DNA from 4 places in the Corynebacterium glutamicum ATCC 13032 genome. Region 4 is predicted to be linked to each of the others. Evidence: riboswitches for the same ligand, from Rfam matches in the RefSeq annotation. Region 4 holds a riboswitch; each other region holds the start of a gene.
What was found. Region 4 has a riboswitch for thiamine pyrophosphate ahead of CGL_RS05380 (ECF transporter S component). Riboswitches for the same ligand answer to the same signal wherever they lie in the genome.
Positions count from the first base shown of each region.

Region 1: it holds a riboswitch for thiamine pyrophosphate, as region 4 does, so the genes downstream of both, CGL_RS10130 (thiamine phosphate synthase) here and CGL_RS05380 (ECF transporter S component) in region 4, are expected to answer to the same signal.
Region 2: it holds a riboswitch for thiamine pyrophosphate, as region 4 does, so the genes downstream of both, thiM (hydroxyethylthiazole kinase) here and CGL_RS05380 (ECF transporter S component) in region 4, are expected to answer to the same signal.
Region 3: it holds a riboswitch for thiamine pyrophosphate, as region 4 does, so the genes downstream of both, thiC (phosphomethylpyrimidine synthase ThiC) here and CGL_RS05380 (ECF transporter S component) in region 4, are expected to answer to the same signal.

Region 1 covers NC_003450.3:2,148,838-2,153,196, forward strand. Annotated here, with positions in the region: gene CGL_RS10120 (iron-siderophore ABC transporter substrate-binding protein) at 1-332, shown strand, start outside; gene rplS (50S ribosomal protein L19) at 794-1,135, opposite strand; TPP riboswitch at 1,384-1,497, shown strand; gene CGL_RS10130 (thiamine phosphate synthase) at 1,498-2,163, shown strand; gene thiO (glycine oxidase ThiO) at 2,160-3,284, shown strand; gene thiS (sulfur carrier protein ThiS) at 3,298-3,495, shown strand; gene CGL_RS10145 (thiazole synthase) at 3,497-4,279, shown strand; gene CGL_RS10150 (ThiF family adenylyltransferase) at 4,281-4,359, shown strand, end outside.
Region 2 covers NC_003450.3:1,540,346-1,544,704, forward strand. Annotated here, with positions in the region: gene CGL_RS07320 (bifunctional hydroxymethylpyrimidine kinase/phosphomethylpyrimidine kinase) at 1-1,763, opposite strand, end outside; gene thiM (hydroxyethylthiazole kinase) at 1,771-2,577, opposite strand; TPP riboswitch at 2,571-2,678, opposite strand; gene CGL_RS07330 (NAD(P)/FAD-dependent oxidoreductase) at 2,806-4,209, opposite strand.
Region 3 covers NC_003450.3:1,369,922-1,374,280, forward strand. Annotated here, with positions in the region: gene thiC (phosphomethylpyrimidine synthase ThiC) at 1-1,716, opposite strand, end outside; TPP riboswitch at 1,713-1,825, opposite strand; gene CGL_RS06515 (Abi family protein) at 2,055-2,405, opposite strand; SAM riboswitch class IV at 2,619-2,735, shown strand; gene CGL_RS06520 (hypothetical protein) at 2,752-3,213, shown strand; gene malP (maltodextrin phosphorylase MalP) at 3,426-4,359, opposite strand, start outside.
Region 4 covers NC_003450.3:1,123,744-1,128,102, reverse strand. Annotated here, with positions in the region: gene CGL_RS05385 (ABC transporter ATP-binding protein) at 1-1,090, opposite strand, end outside; gene CGL_RS05380 (ECF transporter S component) at 1,091-1,696, opposite strand; TPP riboswitch at 1,688-1,797, opposite strand; gene CGL_RS05375 (4-hydroxybenzoate 3-monooxygenase) at 2,083-3,270, shown strand; gene CGL_RS05370 (MFS transporter) at 3,277-4,359, shown strand, end outside.

The sequences.
Region 1 (4,359 bases), 1.0 Mb from region 4:
AAGATCAGGAATTCCAGATGTACGGCGCACAATCCATGGCCGGAACGGTTGCTGCCGATTGCGGTTACGCCCGCCCAGAAAACCAGCAGTTCACCGACACGGCAGGTCAAGACCTCTCCGCTGAGCTCATTGCCCAAGCTGATGCCGACTGGCTTTTCTACGGCATCAAAGAAGGCAACATCAACCCTGAAGACACCCCATTGTGGACTTCACTCAAAGCGGTTCAGTCCAACCAAGCAATCCCAGTTGACGGCGATTCCTGGTACCTCAACGCATCCCTCGTGTCGGCTGAAATCATCCTCCAAGGCCTCAAAGACAACGTCACCGTCTAAGCCGATTTAAGGGCCTCAAATTTCCGAATGGGCGTTCCCCTCATCATGACACCGAAGGGCCCTTAGAATCGATTCTATGAGGTCACTTTTTGTGGGCCCAAACTCAAATTTTAGTTTGCTCCAGAGGAAACCAGACAGGCGTGCCCATAGTTGTCGAAATCGACAAGTTTTGGCACGTGTATCCGGTTATCGGAGCCTCAAACCAAACAGGCGTGCCCAAATCCCCCAAATCACGGAAGTTTTGGCACCCCTGTTTGGTTTTTCCTTTTGGTCGCCCCGAAATGACCCCACCCAAGTCTTATCCGAGTTTCCTGCGGGATGAACGCGGGATAAATGCGGGATAAACCCCACAAAACCCCACAAAACCCACCCCAAGAAACAAAGAAACCCCCAACCAATCACTTAAAGTGACTGGTCAGGGGTCTGTTAAGTACTAGAAGCACCTAACAAACGCTAAATAATTAGCGCTTCTCCTTAATACGTGCAGCCTTGCCGCGCAGTTCGCGCAGGTAGTACAGCTTCGCACGACGAACGTCACCACGACGAATGACCTCGATCTTCTCGATGTTTGGGGAGTGTACTGGGAAGGTACGCTCAACACCGATGCCGAAGGAAACCTTACGTACGGTGAAGGTCTCGCGGATTCCGCCGCCCTGACGGCGAATGACAACACCCTTGAACAGCTGGGTACGGGTGGTGGTGCCTTCGATGACCTTGACGTGTACGTCGAGGGTGTCGCCGGCGCGGAATGCAGGAACGTCGTCGCGCAGGGATGCTGCGTCGATCTTATCCAGAATGTTCATATAAACAATCCTTTTACTAGTAGGGAAAGAGGACCCTGGCGGCACTTCCCCAGGTTTGGGGTGCTCGGCCGGTTCGTTTCCGTTTCAATTTTCGAGGCTGTCACGTTTGCCCAACGTGAGTTGGGGTTTGCACAGTCAACTGAAATATTCTTTCACATGTGCGCCTTGGTTTTCAAACTGGGGTCTGCTCCCCTCACTTGGGTGCACTAACCGTTGACAAATCTTGGTTGTCGGGCTTGACTGGTGGCGACTTACCCCACGGGTGCCCAATGCATTGGGCTGAGATTGCGCGCTGTTGCTGCGCGGGACCGTTCGAACCTGTCTGGTTAACACCAGCGAAGGAAGCGAGGATTGATTGTCCCGTGTTTGAAAATCGTTTTGACCTGCGTTGTTATGTTGTGACTGGTGCGGGCTCGGTGGATGAGGTTGTGCACACTGCGTCTGCTGCGGCTCGTGGTGGCGCGGGTGTGGTGCAGGTGCGTTCAAAGCCTATTTCGCCAGAAGCGATGAGGGAGTTGGCATCAAAGGTTGCGCTTGAGGTTGCGCGGTGCAGCCCAACAACGAGGGTGCTTATCGACGACCACCTCCACGTTGCTTCTTCCTTAATGCGCGAAGGACTCCCGATTCACGGTGTGCATCTTGGGCAGGATGATATGTCGGTGCTTGAGGCTCGTGAGTTGTTGGGGCCTGAGGCGATCATTGGGTTGACTACTGGAACCCTAGAACTTGTGGCGGCGGCGAATGAGCTGTCCGATGTGTTGGATTACATCGGTGCTGGGCCGTTTCGGAAGACTCCCACCAAGGATTCAGGTCGGCCACCGATTGGCCTTGCGGGTTATCCCCCTTTGGTGGAATTGTCCAAGGTGCCGATCGTTGCGATTGGTGATGTCACCCCTGCCGATGTGCGCGCTCTCAGCGCAACCGGTGTGGCTGGCGTTGCCATGGTGCGGGCTTTTTCTGAATCTGATGATCCACAGCAGGTCGCTGAAAATGTGGTGGCTAACTTTGAATTAGGAAGGCTCTCATGAAGAAGCATGCGATTATTATCGGCGGCGGAATCATTGGGTTGACCACCTGCTTTGAATTCCAGGAGGCTGGTTACCAAGTCACGTTGATTGATCCTGACCCAATTTCCGGTGCGACTCATCATGCCGGCGGAATGTTGGCCCCCACCGCGGAGGTGCAGTATCAGCAACATGATCTGATTTTGTTGATGAAGGAATCCGCTCGCCTATACCCAGACCTCCTCCAAAGAGTGTCTAAATACACTGACTTGCCCACTGGGTATCGCACTGATGGAACCCTTCTTATCGGTGCGGACCGCGCGGATGGCATGCATGTTGCGGAGTTGATTAAGTACATGCATTTGAAGGATTTGCCTGTCGATGTGTTGACTACTCGTCAGGCAAGGGCTGCGGAGCCAGCGTTGTCGCCGAGGATTTCTAAGGTGGTCAGCATTGATGGGGATCATCAGCTGTCGCCGCGTCTGTATGCCCGGGCGTTATTGGATGCCATTTTGCAACGCGGTGCGGAGCATATTGCCGACGCTGTGATCTCTATTGATGGCCACGATCCGTGTTTGACCGTGACGATGAATTCGGGGGTGAGGGTTGCGTCGAAAAGCGTTGTTGTTTTGGCGGCGGGCCTGGGCGCCGCAAGCATTCCCGGCTGGTTTGAGGGCGCGAACCCATTGCAGTTGAGGCCGGTGTACGGCGATATTGTGCGCGTGCGCGTGCCGGAGCGACTGCAGCCGATGGTCACCAAGGTGGTGCGCGGGTTTGTGGAAGATCGTCAGATTTATATCATTCCGCGTACCGATGGCACCCTCGCGATCGGCGCGACAAGCCGTGAGGATCACCCGCAACCTCGAACGGGCGCAGTGCATGATTTGCTACGCGATGCTATCCGTTTGATTCCGGGCATTGAAGAAACCGAATTTATCGAAGTCACCTGCGGCGCCCGCCCCGGCACCCCGGATGACCTGCCGTACCTGGGATGGGTTGGATCCAATGTGATTGCGTCCACAGGATATTTCCGCCATGGAATTTTGCTGTCAGCCCTTGGTGCACGCGCTGCCGTTGATATGGCAACCAACCAGCCACTGTTCCCCACTCTTGATGTGTGCGATCCGTTTCGCCACCAAATTTAAGGATTTTTCACAAGTGATTACCTACACCTTCAATGGCACATCTATGCGCTCTTCCGAATTGACCGTGGAGCAATTGGTCCACCAAGAAATCGGCCACGACACTGGAGTCGCCGTGGCAATCAACGCCGCGGTCGTACCCAGATCCCAGTGGTCACGCGCCATTTGTGACAACGATTCCGTAGAAGTTCTCACCGCAATTCAGGGAGGTTAAAATGCTGCATATTGCTGATAAAACTTTCGATTCCCACCTCATCATGGGCACCGGCGGAGCCACCTCTCAGGCGTTGCTGGAGGAATCCCTTGTCGCCAGTGGAACTCAATTGACCACCGTGGCGATGCGTCGACACCAAGCAACCACCTCTAGCGGAGAATCCATCTTTGCCATGCTGCGCCGCCTCGAGATCGCCCTTCTCCCCAATACTGCAGGCTGCCGCACTGCCCGCGACGCCGTCCTCACTGCACAATTGGCTCGGGAAGCCCTCGATACCAACTGGGTGAAAGTGGAGGTCATCGCCGATGAACACACATTGCTGCCCGACACCGTTGAGCTTCTTGATGCCTGCGAACTCCTCGTCCACGACGGCTTCACCGTTCTGGCTTACACCTCTGACGATCCCATCACTGCCAGCCGACTAGAAGACTGTGGCGTTGCAGCTGTCATGCCATTGGGCTCCCCGATCGGAACCGGCCTGGGCATTCTCAACCCGCACAACATTGAACTGATTTGCAGCCGCGCGAGCGTACCCGTGATCCTCGACGCCGGTGTAGGCACTGCCTCTGATGCCACACTCGCAATGGAACTCGGCTGCGACGGCGTCCTTCTGGCCTCCGCTATCAACCGCGCCCAAAATCCCGTCGCGATGGCCGAATCCATGTTCCACGCCGTTGAAGCCGGAAGATTAGCCGCCCAAGCAGGCCGGATCCCGCAACGCCAACATGCGGTGGCCTCATCAAGTTTTGAAGGTTTGGCATCCTGGGCGGAGCAGGTGCTTTAACATGGCGCAGCTTCCCACATCTGAGCTTCACCGCACGGCCCGCCAACTCGCGCTCCCCGGATATGGTATTGAGCAGCAGG
Region 2 (4,359 bases), 420 kb from region 4:
ATGTAGAAATCGAACTCTGGGCGCCGGAGGGTGCCGTCGCCAAGCATGGTGATGAAGTCAGAACTGTTGATGCCCGCGATGATATCGCCACTTGCCTCCCACAGCGCGCGCGTGAAAGGCCCGGCAGGTTCGATGCGTGGAGCTGGGCTTTTTACCGTGGAGGGTGTGGTGAAACTTGCCGCGGTGGCGCCGTCTAGGCGCGGAGCCCGAAGGTGTGCCCAGGGAGTGGTTTCCGCCGCGTGGGTCATGCGTCGTGCCAGGTGACCGTGGTCGACAGGGCCGTTTCCAGTACCTACAGCCAAGTGATCGGCGTGGCGGAGCGCCTCGTTGAGCCAACGCGTGGACCACTCGAGGGCTTTTTCCACGCTTTCGCCGGCGGCGATCTTGGTGGCAAGTGACGCAGAGAGCGAACAGCCTGTGCCATGGGAGTTGGTGGTGTTGACACGCAGGTTTTCCACCTGGAACACCGAGCCGTCGGGGCGCACGACAGCGTTATCAGCAAGCGCGCCAGTCAGATGTCCACCCTTGACAATGACGATGGTGTCATGAGTCCGCGCAAATCCCTGAGCCTGAGCAATGGCCTCATCCATGGTGATGGCAGGAGCACTGTCGCACAACACGGCAAGTTCGGGGATATTCGGGGTGACCACATCGACGTGCACGGCCAGGCGGCGCAGCGATTCTTCAGCGCTCGCATCCAGTAGGCGATCACCGCTGGTGGCGATCATGACGGGATCAAGCACCACGGGACCGTGCTCGTGGGAACCAAGCCATGAAGCCACCAGATCGACGGTGTCGGCAGAGCCCAACATGCCGAGCTTGATGGCATCGACGGTGACATCGGAAAAGACCGCTTCCAGCTGTTCTTCCAAAAAGGTCAAGGGTGGGGTGTGGATCGTGTTGACGCCGTGGGTGTTTTGCGCGACCAGCGAGGTCACAACGCACATGCCGTAGCCGCCACCTGCTGCAATGGACTTCAGATCAGCCTGAATACCTGCACCACCTGTGGGATCAGTGCCTGCAATAGACAACACACGTGGGGCAGAAGGCGAATTCACGAAGGCTCCTTGGAGTTCTGTTTGAGAGAGTTCAGTTTGAGTTTCAGGCGAGAAAGTAGGTTGAAAAGCAGTCCGCAGGCGAGTTGCCGCAGCTGCTGGATTGGCGGCGGTCATGATTTCAGAGACCACGCACAGACCGTCGATGGGCGTAGCAGCGAGTTCGGCCGCGTTGCGTAGACCAACGCCTCCAATAGCTACTGATGCGATGCCGTGGTCTTGAGCTACAGCGGCGATCTCAGCGATGCCCTCCACACCCAATGCGGGTGCCGCATCTGGTTTGGTCGCAGTAGAGGCCACCGGACCAATGCCAATCACATCGGGCAATGCCACACCAGTCTCGGCGCACTGCGCGATCACAGCATGCAATTGATCCAGGTTTTCAATGCTCAAACCCAATTCAAGATGAGCTGGAAGCAGCTCCCGTGCTTGCGTATAAGGTGTATCGCCTTGACCAATGTGCAGGTGAAGACCCAGCTCAACGGCGATATCTAAGTAATCGTTGACAACAAGCGCCACCCCGCGAGCATCGCAGAGTTCTTTCAGCTCCTTTGCTGCCGCACGAACATCTTCCACGCCTGAGTTCTTATCGCGCAGCTGCACCACAGAAACTCCGCCGGAAATTGCGCTGTCAACAATTCCAGCTACTTTTTCTGGCCCGCCACCCAAAACGGGATCGGTGACCAGATACAAAGAAAAATCAGTCACGTACTTTTCAGGCCTCTCGCACATCAACCAACGAGGCCACAGCCTGGGCATCCACGTCATAAAGCGCATCAATAAACGCCACCGCAAAGCTGCCTGGCGCCGATGCCTTCTGTGCTGCAATCTGGCCAGCAGCACCCACATGGGCATGCGCAGCCAACACAGCATCGTGCGCGGAAATATCTGAGTCAACCGTGGCGCCTAGATATGCAGCTGTCAGCGCGCCCAAAGAGCATCCAGTGCCAATCACCAGCTGCAACATCGGATCCCCCGAACGCAACCACGTCACCCGATCCGCAGACACAATCAAGTCCTCCGCACCAGAGACAGCCACGACGCCACCAGTGCGCTTGGCCAACAATTGCGCCGCCTCCAACGCCACTTCCACGGAATCGGTCGCGTCTACGCCGCGCCCACCGGCACCGAGCCCCGCAAGCGCCACGACCTCTGAGGCGTTTCCACGAATTGCGGCAGGCTGCTTATCGACGATTCCCTCCGCATACTTGGTCCTCTCCGACAACCCACCCACAGCAACTGGGTCTAACACCCATGGTGTGCCAGCTTTTCGTGCACCCTCAATGGCCTTGGTCATGCCTTGGTATTGCTCCGCAGAAGGAGTTCCCGCATTGATGAGCACTCCATTGGCCACAGCGGCGAATTCTGCCGATTCAGCTGGAGTATCCACCATCGCAGGGGTCGCACCCGCGGCAAGCAACACATTGGCCGTGAATTGCATGACCACAGAGTTGGTCAAACACTGAACAAGGGGAGTGTTTTGTCGAACAAGAGTTAAAGAATCCAAAAACGAGTTAGCCACGTTAAGGCCATCCCTTCGCTAGTACGAGCTAGAGCAGGTTCAACGGGTGTTTTCTCAGCCTCCGGAATTTTTCCATCCGGTTGGCACCCCGTGCCTAGTATTCAGCCTAGCAAAGCGGAATTCACCTGCCGTACATCACACGTCCAAGAATGCGGGCAGAATCAAAAAAGCGTGACTCCCGAGAATGTGGGGAGTCACGCTTTTTAACTACGCAGCGTCGTAAGAAAATTACTTTCCGCTGAAACGCTGGTTGTCGCGCAGCTCGATTGGAAGATCAGAAGATGCTTCCTCAAGCTCGTGAGCGAACTTGGACAGCGTGGTGCGTGAGTGGAGCTGCTGGCGGGTGGTTGCCAGGTTCCAACGCTTGCGGGACAGTGCGTTCAGGCCCCAGCTGATTGCGGAGACGAAACGGTTGCGGAAGCCAACCAGGAACATGATGTGAACAGCCAACCACAGAACCCAACCGATGAAGCCGGTGACCTCAACCTTGCCCATCTTCACCACTGCGGAGAAGCGGGAAATGGTAGCCATGGAGCCCTTGTCGAAGTAATCGAAAGCTTCGCGCTCGGTGTTGGAGCGGCCTTCAACCTCAGCTTCGATCTGCTCAGCAACGTACTCACCACTCTGGATTGCTACCTGAGCAACACCAGGGAGGTTGTTGTAGTTCATCATGTCGCCAACAACGAAGACGTTCTTCTGATCGCCAACAGACAGGTCATCGTTAACCATGACGCGGCCTGCGCGGTCGGTCTCAACACCGGTCTGCTCTGCGACGAGCTTGCCCAGTGGGGATGCCGCAACACCAGCGGACCAAATCTTGCAGAAAGATTCGATGGTGTGCTCTTCGCCGTCCTTGGTCTTGTAGGTGACCGAGGTAGCGTCAACGTTGGTGACCATAGCGTTCAGGCGAACGTTGACACCCATCTTTTCCAGGGTGCGCTGTGCGTTGCGGCCTAGGCGCTTACCGAATGGAGGAAGAACCTGTGGAGCACCATCAAGCAGGATGATCTTTGCGGAGTTGGTGTTGAAGTTCTTGTACTCACCAGCAAGGGTGCGGTGAGCCATCTCAGCCAACTGGCCAGCAAGCTCAACACCGGTTGGGCCAGCGCCAACAACGACGAAGGTGAGCAGGCGTTCGCGCTCAGCTGGATCCTCGCAGATCTCAGCGCGCTCGAAAGCACCGATGATGCGTGCACGAATCTCCAGTGCATCGTCGATGGACTTCATGCCAGGTGCGAACTCAGCGAAGTGATCATTGCCGAAGTAGGACTGACCTGCGCCAGCACCAACGACCAAGGAATCGTACTCAAAAACGCGGGTGAACTCGCCCAGGGAGGCGGTCACAGTCTGGGACTCGACGTTGATGTCGGTGACTTCGCCCTTGATGACGTTGACGTTTTCCTGGGAGCCCAGGATCTGTCGAGTGGAAGGTGCGATTTCACCGGAGGAGAGGATACCGGTTGCCACTTGGTACAGCAGTGGCTGGAAGAGGTGGTGGTTGGTGCGGTCAATCAGAGTGACATCGACGTCTGCCTTGGCCAGGTTCTTGGCAGCAAAAAGGCCACCAAAACCAGAACCGATGACGACGACGTGGTGACGGCCGCCTTCGGGGCGGGTTGGGTTAACTGACATATTTGTCAAAGTCTCCTGATCGTGGATCTTAAAGCTTGTGCGGTCTGCCGTGTTACGCGTGCAGCCGTTTAAGCGTTGTCGTGTTGAGCACGTGTACGCGTTAAACAATAGTACTTCCTACGGAAACAAACAGGATCGGGTCATGCTTTT
Region 3 (4,359 bases), 250 kb from region 4:
CTCAGCCATCCCCTCCCGTGCCCCACTAGAAGCAACAGCACTAGAAGAATCCCCAACCCCAGGCATCCCCAATTCCGCGATTTGATCGCCAAACATATCGCGAATGTCCTGGCTAATTCGCATGGAGCAGAACTTCGGGCCACACATTGAACAGAAGTGTGCGGTTTTCGCAGGCTCTGCCGGCAGGGTTTCGTCGTGATAAGCGATTGCAGTGTCGGGGTCGAGGGAGAGCGCAAACTGATCATTCCAACGGAATTCAAAACGCGCTTTACTCATGGCGTCGTCCCAGGCACGCGCGCCGGGATGACCCTTGGCCACATCTGCTGCGTGGGCAGCGAGCTTGTAGGTGATTACGCCGGTTTTGACGTCGTCACGGTTGGGCAGGCCAAGGTGTTCTTTCGGGGTGACATAACACAGCATGGCGGTGCCACCCATGGCGATGTGAGCTGCACCAATGGCAGAAGTGATGTGGTCATAACCTGGAGCGATGTCGGTAACTAGTGGTCCAAGAGTGTAAAAAGGTGCGTCCGCTGCCCACTTTTGTTCCAGCTCGTTGTTTTCCTGGATCATGTTTAGTGGCACGTGTCCAGGTCCTTCGACCATTACTTGTACATCGTATTCCCAGGCGCGTTGGGTGAGCTCACCAATGGTTTTCAGCTCGGCGAATTGCGCGGCGTCGTTGGCATCGGCAAGCGATCCGGGGCGTAGGCCATCACCGAGGGAGAATGCGACGTCATATTGTGCAAAGATTTCGCACAGCTCGTCGAAATGCTCGTAGAGGAATGATTCGCGGTGATGCGCCAGACACCAACCGGCCATAATGGATCCGCCGCGGGAGACAATGCCGGTGACACGACGGGTAGTCAGTGGGATATAAGCCAGCAGGACGCCGGCGTGGATGGTCATATAGTCCACGCCTTGTTCACACTGCTCAATGATGGTATCGCGGAATACTTCCCAGTTAAGGTCTGCGGCCACGCCATTTACTTTTTCCAGCGCTTGGTAGATCGGGACGGTGCCGATAGGAACGGGGGAGTTGCGGATAATCCATTCGCGGGTGGTGTGAATATCATCGCCGGTGGATAGATCCATCACGGTATCGGCACCCCAGCGCGTGGCCCACTGCAGCTTGGACACCTCTTCCTCGATTGAAGAGGTGACCGCAGAATTGCCAATATTGGCGTTGATTTTGGTCAAAAATTTGCGACCAATAATCATCGGTTCAGATTCGGGGTGGTTGACGTTGTTGGGAATAATGGCCCGACCGCGCGCCACCTCAGAGCGCACAAACTCCGCATCAACGTGTTCGCGCAGCGCTACAAACTCCATTTCACGAGTAATCACGCCAGCACGTGCATAGGCCATTTGGGTGACTCTTTTGCCAGGTAGCGCCTTCAAAGGAGCTGGTTTTTGGCCTTTCCACTCAGCCGAAGCTTGACCTCGACGCATTGCCGAGCGGCCGTCGTCGATAAGCAAACGCTCGCGCCCCTGATAGGTGGCAACGTCGCCGCGGGCGGTGATCCATGACTCGCGCAGCCGCGGAAGTCCCTGCTTGGGGTTGGTTTCTGGGCCACGGGTGCGGTAGATGCGGAAGGGTTCGTTGGGGCCGCTTGGCGAGTCATCGAGGCGGATTTCGGTCTCCGGGACCTCGAGACCGTCCTTGCGGATGGGGGAGTAGCTATGTTTCGGGTGGATCTCATTTTGGGTAGGCGTCATTGCACCATTCCTCTCTTCCTTCGCCGGTGCTAACCGGACAGGTTCAAACGGTGCTCGCGCAGCAATCAGCGCGATCTCAGCCCGTGCTCGGGCGCCCGTGGGGACTGCCTTCAAAACTAGCGCGTTGCACGCGTGCGCGTAAAAGTTACCCCCTTGCGGGGGTTAAGAGAGGGCGCTTTTCGACGCGGTGATGGTGGGGTACGCCTACGTAGTGGTTCTAACTCGGCCGTTGCTTGCGAATCTCAGACACCCGTGAGTGGTCTTGAATCCAATTAGTGGCATCTTTCTCAATCCAAGAGGCGACATTAAAAACTGCTGAATCAAACATATTGAGGTTCCTATCGTCGACGTCTAAATGTGACTTGCTGAGCGGTGATAATTTTCCCAGGAGAATCGTTTGTTTTAGTTCTTCTTTTGGCGGTTGTTAGAGCTTTTTTGAACTGTTGAGCAAATCTAAAATAGCTATCATCTTCAAACCAGAAGGGGCCACGAGCAGATCGTAATTGGGCGTCAACCCTGTTTCTTAAAAGCACTTCTACATGTTGTATATCTTCTAAATATGCTTTAGATAACTGGGTATTCCAGATGTAAAAACCTTCGGGATTTTCAGAATTTCGGTATGTATTCATTCTAGGGATGGAGAACCACTGTTCGAGCTCTGCGATAGATGTAGGGGAGTTGCCAGTCACGTCGCCAAGGTCTTACACTTAGGATTCCTAAGCCCCGGAGTGATCCCTACCATTTTGGTACGTCACCGGGGCTCTTGTTTTTTCTTCAAGCGCTCGTCTCTGATGTCCTGAAAGAGTGGCTAGGGTATCGGTGAATCCATCGACACAAAAGGATTGGGACATTATAAATTCGGCTTGCATCTAGACCAAGCTGTCTGCTAATGTCGATTTTACGATCAAGAAGATCAGCCGCAAGCCCTTCGGCAGGCTGACTGGCAACCGCGCATCGCGCACGGTGCCCCCGAAGGAAGATCGGCTCTGTACTCAAAAGAATGCAGAGAAGAGCGATTTTTTGAAGGAGATTCCCATGGGGAATATTTCTGCTAAGCCTCCATTGCCCAATAGCTGCGGACATCATTTACCAGGACACGAACCCTACTACCTACAAGTAAAGGTTTTGCGCGAAAGGGCGACATGGGAGCCAGTTACTAACCTGCGTATGGATGGCCAGTTCGTCGAGTTTGATGCTGGTGGGGAACATATTCGTGGTTGGAATCATGATCCGGCTCGGATGGAATGGTTTGTAAAAAATGGTGGTCTGGCTGAATGGAGTGGATCTAGTCCAACCAGTCGCCTCATGCGTTTTGAGTCCAAAAATGGGCATTACATGGTCAGTATTGGTCCGAAGTACGACCGCAATGGTTGTTATGGCAATATTTCCCTGGGGATAGTGCCAACAAGCCCGGGCCTGGATTTTCACGAAGGATTTAAACAGGCTTTAGAGGCTTTCAAGTATGTTGAGCGGGAATATGGCACTGAACAGGATTAGGTAGAAATAACCGCGCGGTTTGATCAGGCGCCTCCCGCGCGGGAAACTATTTTTCAGGGGCACGAAGCGCGCTTTTCGACGAAGCCCCTTGCCATTGTGGGAAATAAGAATGCCCACCAACACTCGTCGAAAAGCCCTCTTTTAAACCCCTTAACCCCAAAAAACGGCTAACCCAAAAGGGTTAGCCGTTTGTTAGAAGCGGAGGTTAAAACCTACTTCTTAACAGCAGGAGTTGGCTCGAGCTTCCAGATCTCGGTGGCATAATCGCGGATGGTGCGGTCGGAGGAGAAACGGCCGGACTCGCAAATGTTGATCCAGGCCATGCGTGCCCAACCCAGGGGATCGGAGGCGTAGTCGGCGGCCATACGGTCGCGGGTCTCGCGGTAATCTGCGAAATCGCCAAGCACGTAGTAGGTGTCGCTGGCGTCTTTTCCATAACCGTGGATCAAGGAATGCTTGAGGTCGTAGAACAAACCACTGTTGTTGTCGTTGAGGGTGCCGTTATCCAGGGCGTCCAATGCGCGCTTGAGGCCAGGGACGGTCTCATAGAGCTCATATGGCTCGTAGCTTTCGCGCAGGGCTGGCAATTCTTCCACGCGAGCACCGAAGATATAGGCGTTTTCCTCGCCCACAGAATCCACGATCTCTACGTTGGCGCCGTCCATGGTGCCCAGGGTGAGGGCGCCGTTCATCATGAACTTCATGTTGGAGGTACCGCTGGCTTCCTTGCCGGCGGTGGAAATCTGTTCGGAGACATCAGACGCAGGCAAGATGTGCTCAGCAGGGGAGACGTTGTAGTTCTCTACAAAGACCACCTTGAGCAGCGGGGAGACCTCAGGATCGTTGTTTACCAAGTCAGCAATAGAGTTGATGAGCTTGATAATCGCCTTGGCGCGGACATAACCCGGCGCGGCCTTGGCGCCAAAGATGACAGTGCGTGCTGGGATGTCGGTGAGGCCATCTTCCTTAATACGGAAGTAAAGGTCTAGTACGTAGAGCGCGTTCATGAGCTGGCGCTTGTACTCGTGGAGGCGCTTAATCTGCACGTCAAAGATGGATTCTGGATCAATCTCAATGCCCTGGCGCTCGAGGATCCACTCGGCGAAGTCTTGCTTATTAGCAGCCTTGATAGCGCGGAGTTCTTCA
Region 4 (4,359 bases):
CCAAGTGGCGGAGGCGCAAACGATCAAGCAGCTCCTCGATGCGCTCGCTTGCATCGACTTTCATGATTTTCGGCCCAATTTCTAGCTCATCACGCACAGTGCGCGCCACAAATTGGTGCTCTGGATCCTGAAAGACAGTGCCAATACGTGCAGCTAGATCAGCTGAACGCCACTTGTGCGGGGGCGTGTTAAGGCCGCCGCGCACCGTGTCAGAGAGTTCCAGCTGCCCACTTTTCGGCGGAAGCAATCCACCCATGGTCAGCGCAAGTGTGGATTTTCCAGCGCCATTCGGCCCGGTGATCACCGTCGAGGCGCCTTCCGGCACCTCAAAACTACGCAGGCCGCCCCAGGTGCACAGCAAATCATTCGCCCACAAGATCGGTTTGCTTGTCGACGGCTGCGCCCCAGGCAACTGGCCCACCTTGATCAACTCTGCAGGTTGGACATCTTCGCCGTCAGTAATACTGATGATCCGGTCAATGATGTTGACCCACAGCTCATGGCGGTGTTCCACCACGATGAGTGTTGCTCCAGTTTCCTGAACAACGCGATCCACTGCTGCGACCACATCTTTTTGGCCTTGAGGATCAAGGTTTGCGGTGGGTTCATCAAGCAGAATCAGACGAGCACCCATGGCGATCACACCGGCAAGAGCGAGGCGTTGTTTTTGGCCACCGGAAAGATATTTCGTGGGGTGGCTCAGTGGTAGATCCAAGCCCACCAATTCAAGTGCTCGTTCCACCCGTGGCCAGATTTCCTCGCGCGGAATTTGGAGGTTTTCGCAGCCAAACGCCACATCATCGCCGATGCGGGAGGCGATGACTTGGGAATCTGGATCTTGGAGAACCAAACCGATGGAGGGGGCGTCGACAAGCAATTCGCCCGTAGAAACGCCCTCATCAGAACCGCCTAAAACGCCAGCGAGCGCGGCGAGTAGCGTGGATTTTCCGGCGCCGGAAGCGCCGGTGAGCAGGATGCGTTCACCAGGTGCGATCTCGAAGTTGATGTCTTTGAGCGCGGGGTTTTCCCGGGAAGCATGGCGGTAGCCAAAGTTGCGCGCAACAACGCGCGTTCCAAGTGCGGTGGTCATTTATACCTCGCGGCCAGCGGCGAAACGATCAAGTGCACCAGTCCTCGCCAACGCGCGGACCAGGTACCAGCTGAGCAGGCCGGCAAGGATCGCACCGGAAATAAGGACAGTGGTGGAATAGATGATGTTGAAGGACATCGTCTTTGCGAGGTTTCCGTAGAAGAACATTTCCAGGAAAATTGCGCCGCCACCTGCGCCCATACCTGCAAGCATGGTGGTGGGCAGGCTGTAGCGACGGTAGAGGAACAGCGCGAAGATGATTTCAGCGCCGATTCCCTGCGCCAAGCCGGAGTAAATGGTGGAGATACCAAACTGTGAAGCAAGCGCTGCAGAGACACATGCGGCCACTACTTCAACGAAAATTGCGGCACCCGGCTTGCGGATAACCAACCCACCGAGCACACCACCGAGCAGCCAAATACCAATGGCGATGCCGCCAAGGCCTGGTGTGAGTGCGTGAAATGCGGTGGTCCAGGCGTAGCCGATGGAATTCCACACGATGAAAATCAATCCGCAGGCGACACCCAAAACGGATGCGATGACGATGTCAATAACACGCCAGGAAGACTTTGGTTGATTAGTTTTTTGCATGGCAGGACTAGCCATATTTTTCCTCCCTATCGCCGGCATTATCCGGATCAGGTTCGACGGTCGTGGCTATGCCAGATCTCAGCCCGGATTTTCACCGAGCACCCGTGTCTATGAAATTTAAGTACGCGTTCACAGTAGCTTAAACCAATTGGAAATCCTAGAAACTGACCTAGATTAATACATAACCACCCCAACCCCTGACACACACCCCTAATTACACCCTGGCAGCATGAGCTGAAACGCTTTTCCGCTGGCTGTGACTTCAACCTCAGAAAATGCCTGGTTCGCAAGGCGAACAGGTTGTCACGGAATGCACTTTCACTTACATTGAGTCCCAAATCACTGTGAGGTGCACCATTTAATGGACTTCACCTCCAGTGGGTCAATGAAAGGAGTTCCCCATGAACCACGTACCAGTGGCAATTATTGGCGCAGGACCAGCAGGACTAACCCTCGCCCACCTCCTCCACCTTCAAGGTGTGGAATCAATCGTCTTTGAATCCCGCACCCGCAAGGACGTCGAAGAAACCGTCCGAGCAGGCATCCTGGAACAAGGCACCCTGAATCTGATGCGCGAAACCGGAGTCGGCGCACGCATGGAAGCAGAAGCCGATCACGATGAAGCAATCGACATCTCCATCAACAATGAGCGCACCCGCATTCCGCTGACCGAACTCACCGGCCACAAGGTTGCGATCTACCCGCAGCACGAATACCTCAAAGATTTCATTGCCAAGCGCATCGAAGATGGCGGCGAACTCCTTTTCACCACCACTGTTGATTCCGTAGAAAACTACGAAGGCGACCTCGCCAAGGTGACCTACACCGAAGCCGATGGTTCCTCCACCACCATCACCGCCGACTACGTCATCGCAGCTGACGGCTCCAACTCCCCTTACCGCAAGCTGATCACCGAAGACGGTGGCGTGCGCGCCCGCCATGAATACCCTTACGCATGGTTCGGCATTTTGGTGGAAGCACCAAAAACCCAAAAGGAACTCATCTACGCAACCCACCCTGAGGGCTTTGCGCTGATCTCCACCCGTACCGATGAAATCCAGCGCTACTACCTGCAGTGCAACCCTGACGACACCCCAGACATGTGGCCCGATGACCGCATTTGGGAACAGCTGCACCTGCGTGCGGACTCCCCTGGCATCACCGTGTCTGAAGGGCGCATCTTTGACAAGGCCGTGCTGCGTTTCCGCTCCGCGGTCACCGAACCAATGCAAAAGGGACGCCTCTTCCTTGCTGGCGATGCTGCACACACCGTGCCGCCAACCGGAGCTAAGGGCCTCAACTTGGCTGTTGCCGATGTCTCAGTACTCGCGCCAGCACTGGTTCGTGCCCTGAAGAAGAAGGACACCGGCTTGCTCGATAGCTACACCTCCCTGGCAGTCCCCCGCATCTGGAAAGCACAGCACTTCTCCTACTGGATGAGCTCCATGCTCCACGCAGTACCCGGCGAAGATCACTTTGCCACCCAGCGCCGATTCGCTGAATTGCGCTCCGTCCTAGAATCCCAATCCGGCCAACGCTACCTCGCAGAGCAGTACGTTGGGCGCGACCTACCACGCTTCGAGGTATAAACGCTCGTGTCAACGACCACCCCAACCCGCGCAACCAAAAGTGTCGGAACAGTTCTCGCACTCCTGTGGTTCGCAATTGTCCTCGACGGCTTTGACCTAGTCGTCCTGGGTGCAACAATCCCGTCCATGCTGGAGGATCCCGCGTGGGATCTCACTGCTGGACAGGCCACACAGATTTCCACCATCGGCCTCGTCGGCATGACCATTGGCGCACTGACCATCGGTTTCTTAACGGACCGTCTGGGTCGACGCCGTGTCATGCTGTTCTCTGTGGCAGTATTTTCTGTATTCACTCTCCTGCTGGCATTCACCACCAACGTCCAGCTCTTCAGCCTGTGGCGTTTCCTCGCAGGTGTTGGCCTTGGTGGAGCACTCCCCACCGCAATTGCCATGGTGACCGAGTTCCGCCCCGGCACCAAAGCGGGCTCTGCATCCACCACCTTGATGACCGGCTACCACGTCGGCGCAGTAGCAACCGCCTTCCTTGGCCTCTTCCTTATCGACGGCTTTGGTTGGCACTCCATGTTCATCGCAGGTGCCGTACCAGGACTGATCCTGCTACCACTGCTGTACTTCTTCCTTCCAGAATCCCCGCAGTACCTCAAAATCTCCGGCAAGTTGGATGAGGCGCAGGCAGTTGCAGCATCTTATGGACTTTCCCTGGATGATGATCTTGATCGCGAACACGAAGAAGAACTCGGCGAGTCCTCCTCACTTTCCTCCCTGTTCAAGCCCTCGTTCCGCCGCAACACCCTGGCGATTTGGGGCACCTCATTCATGGGACTCCTCCTGGTCTACGGCCTGAACACATGGCTGCCACAAATCATGCGCCAAGCAGACTACGACATGGGTAACTCGCTTGGATTCCTCATGGTGCTCAACATCGGCGCAGTGATCGGCCTTTATATTGCAGGGCGAATTGCCGATAAGAACTCCCCTCGCAAAACAGCACTCGTATGGTTCGTGTTCTCTGCATTTTCCCTCGCGTTGCTTGCTGTCCGGATGCCACTGATCGGTCTGTATGGCATCGTGCTGCTCACCGGCATCTTTGTGTTCAGCTCCCAGGTACTCATCTACGCCTTCGTTGGT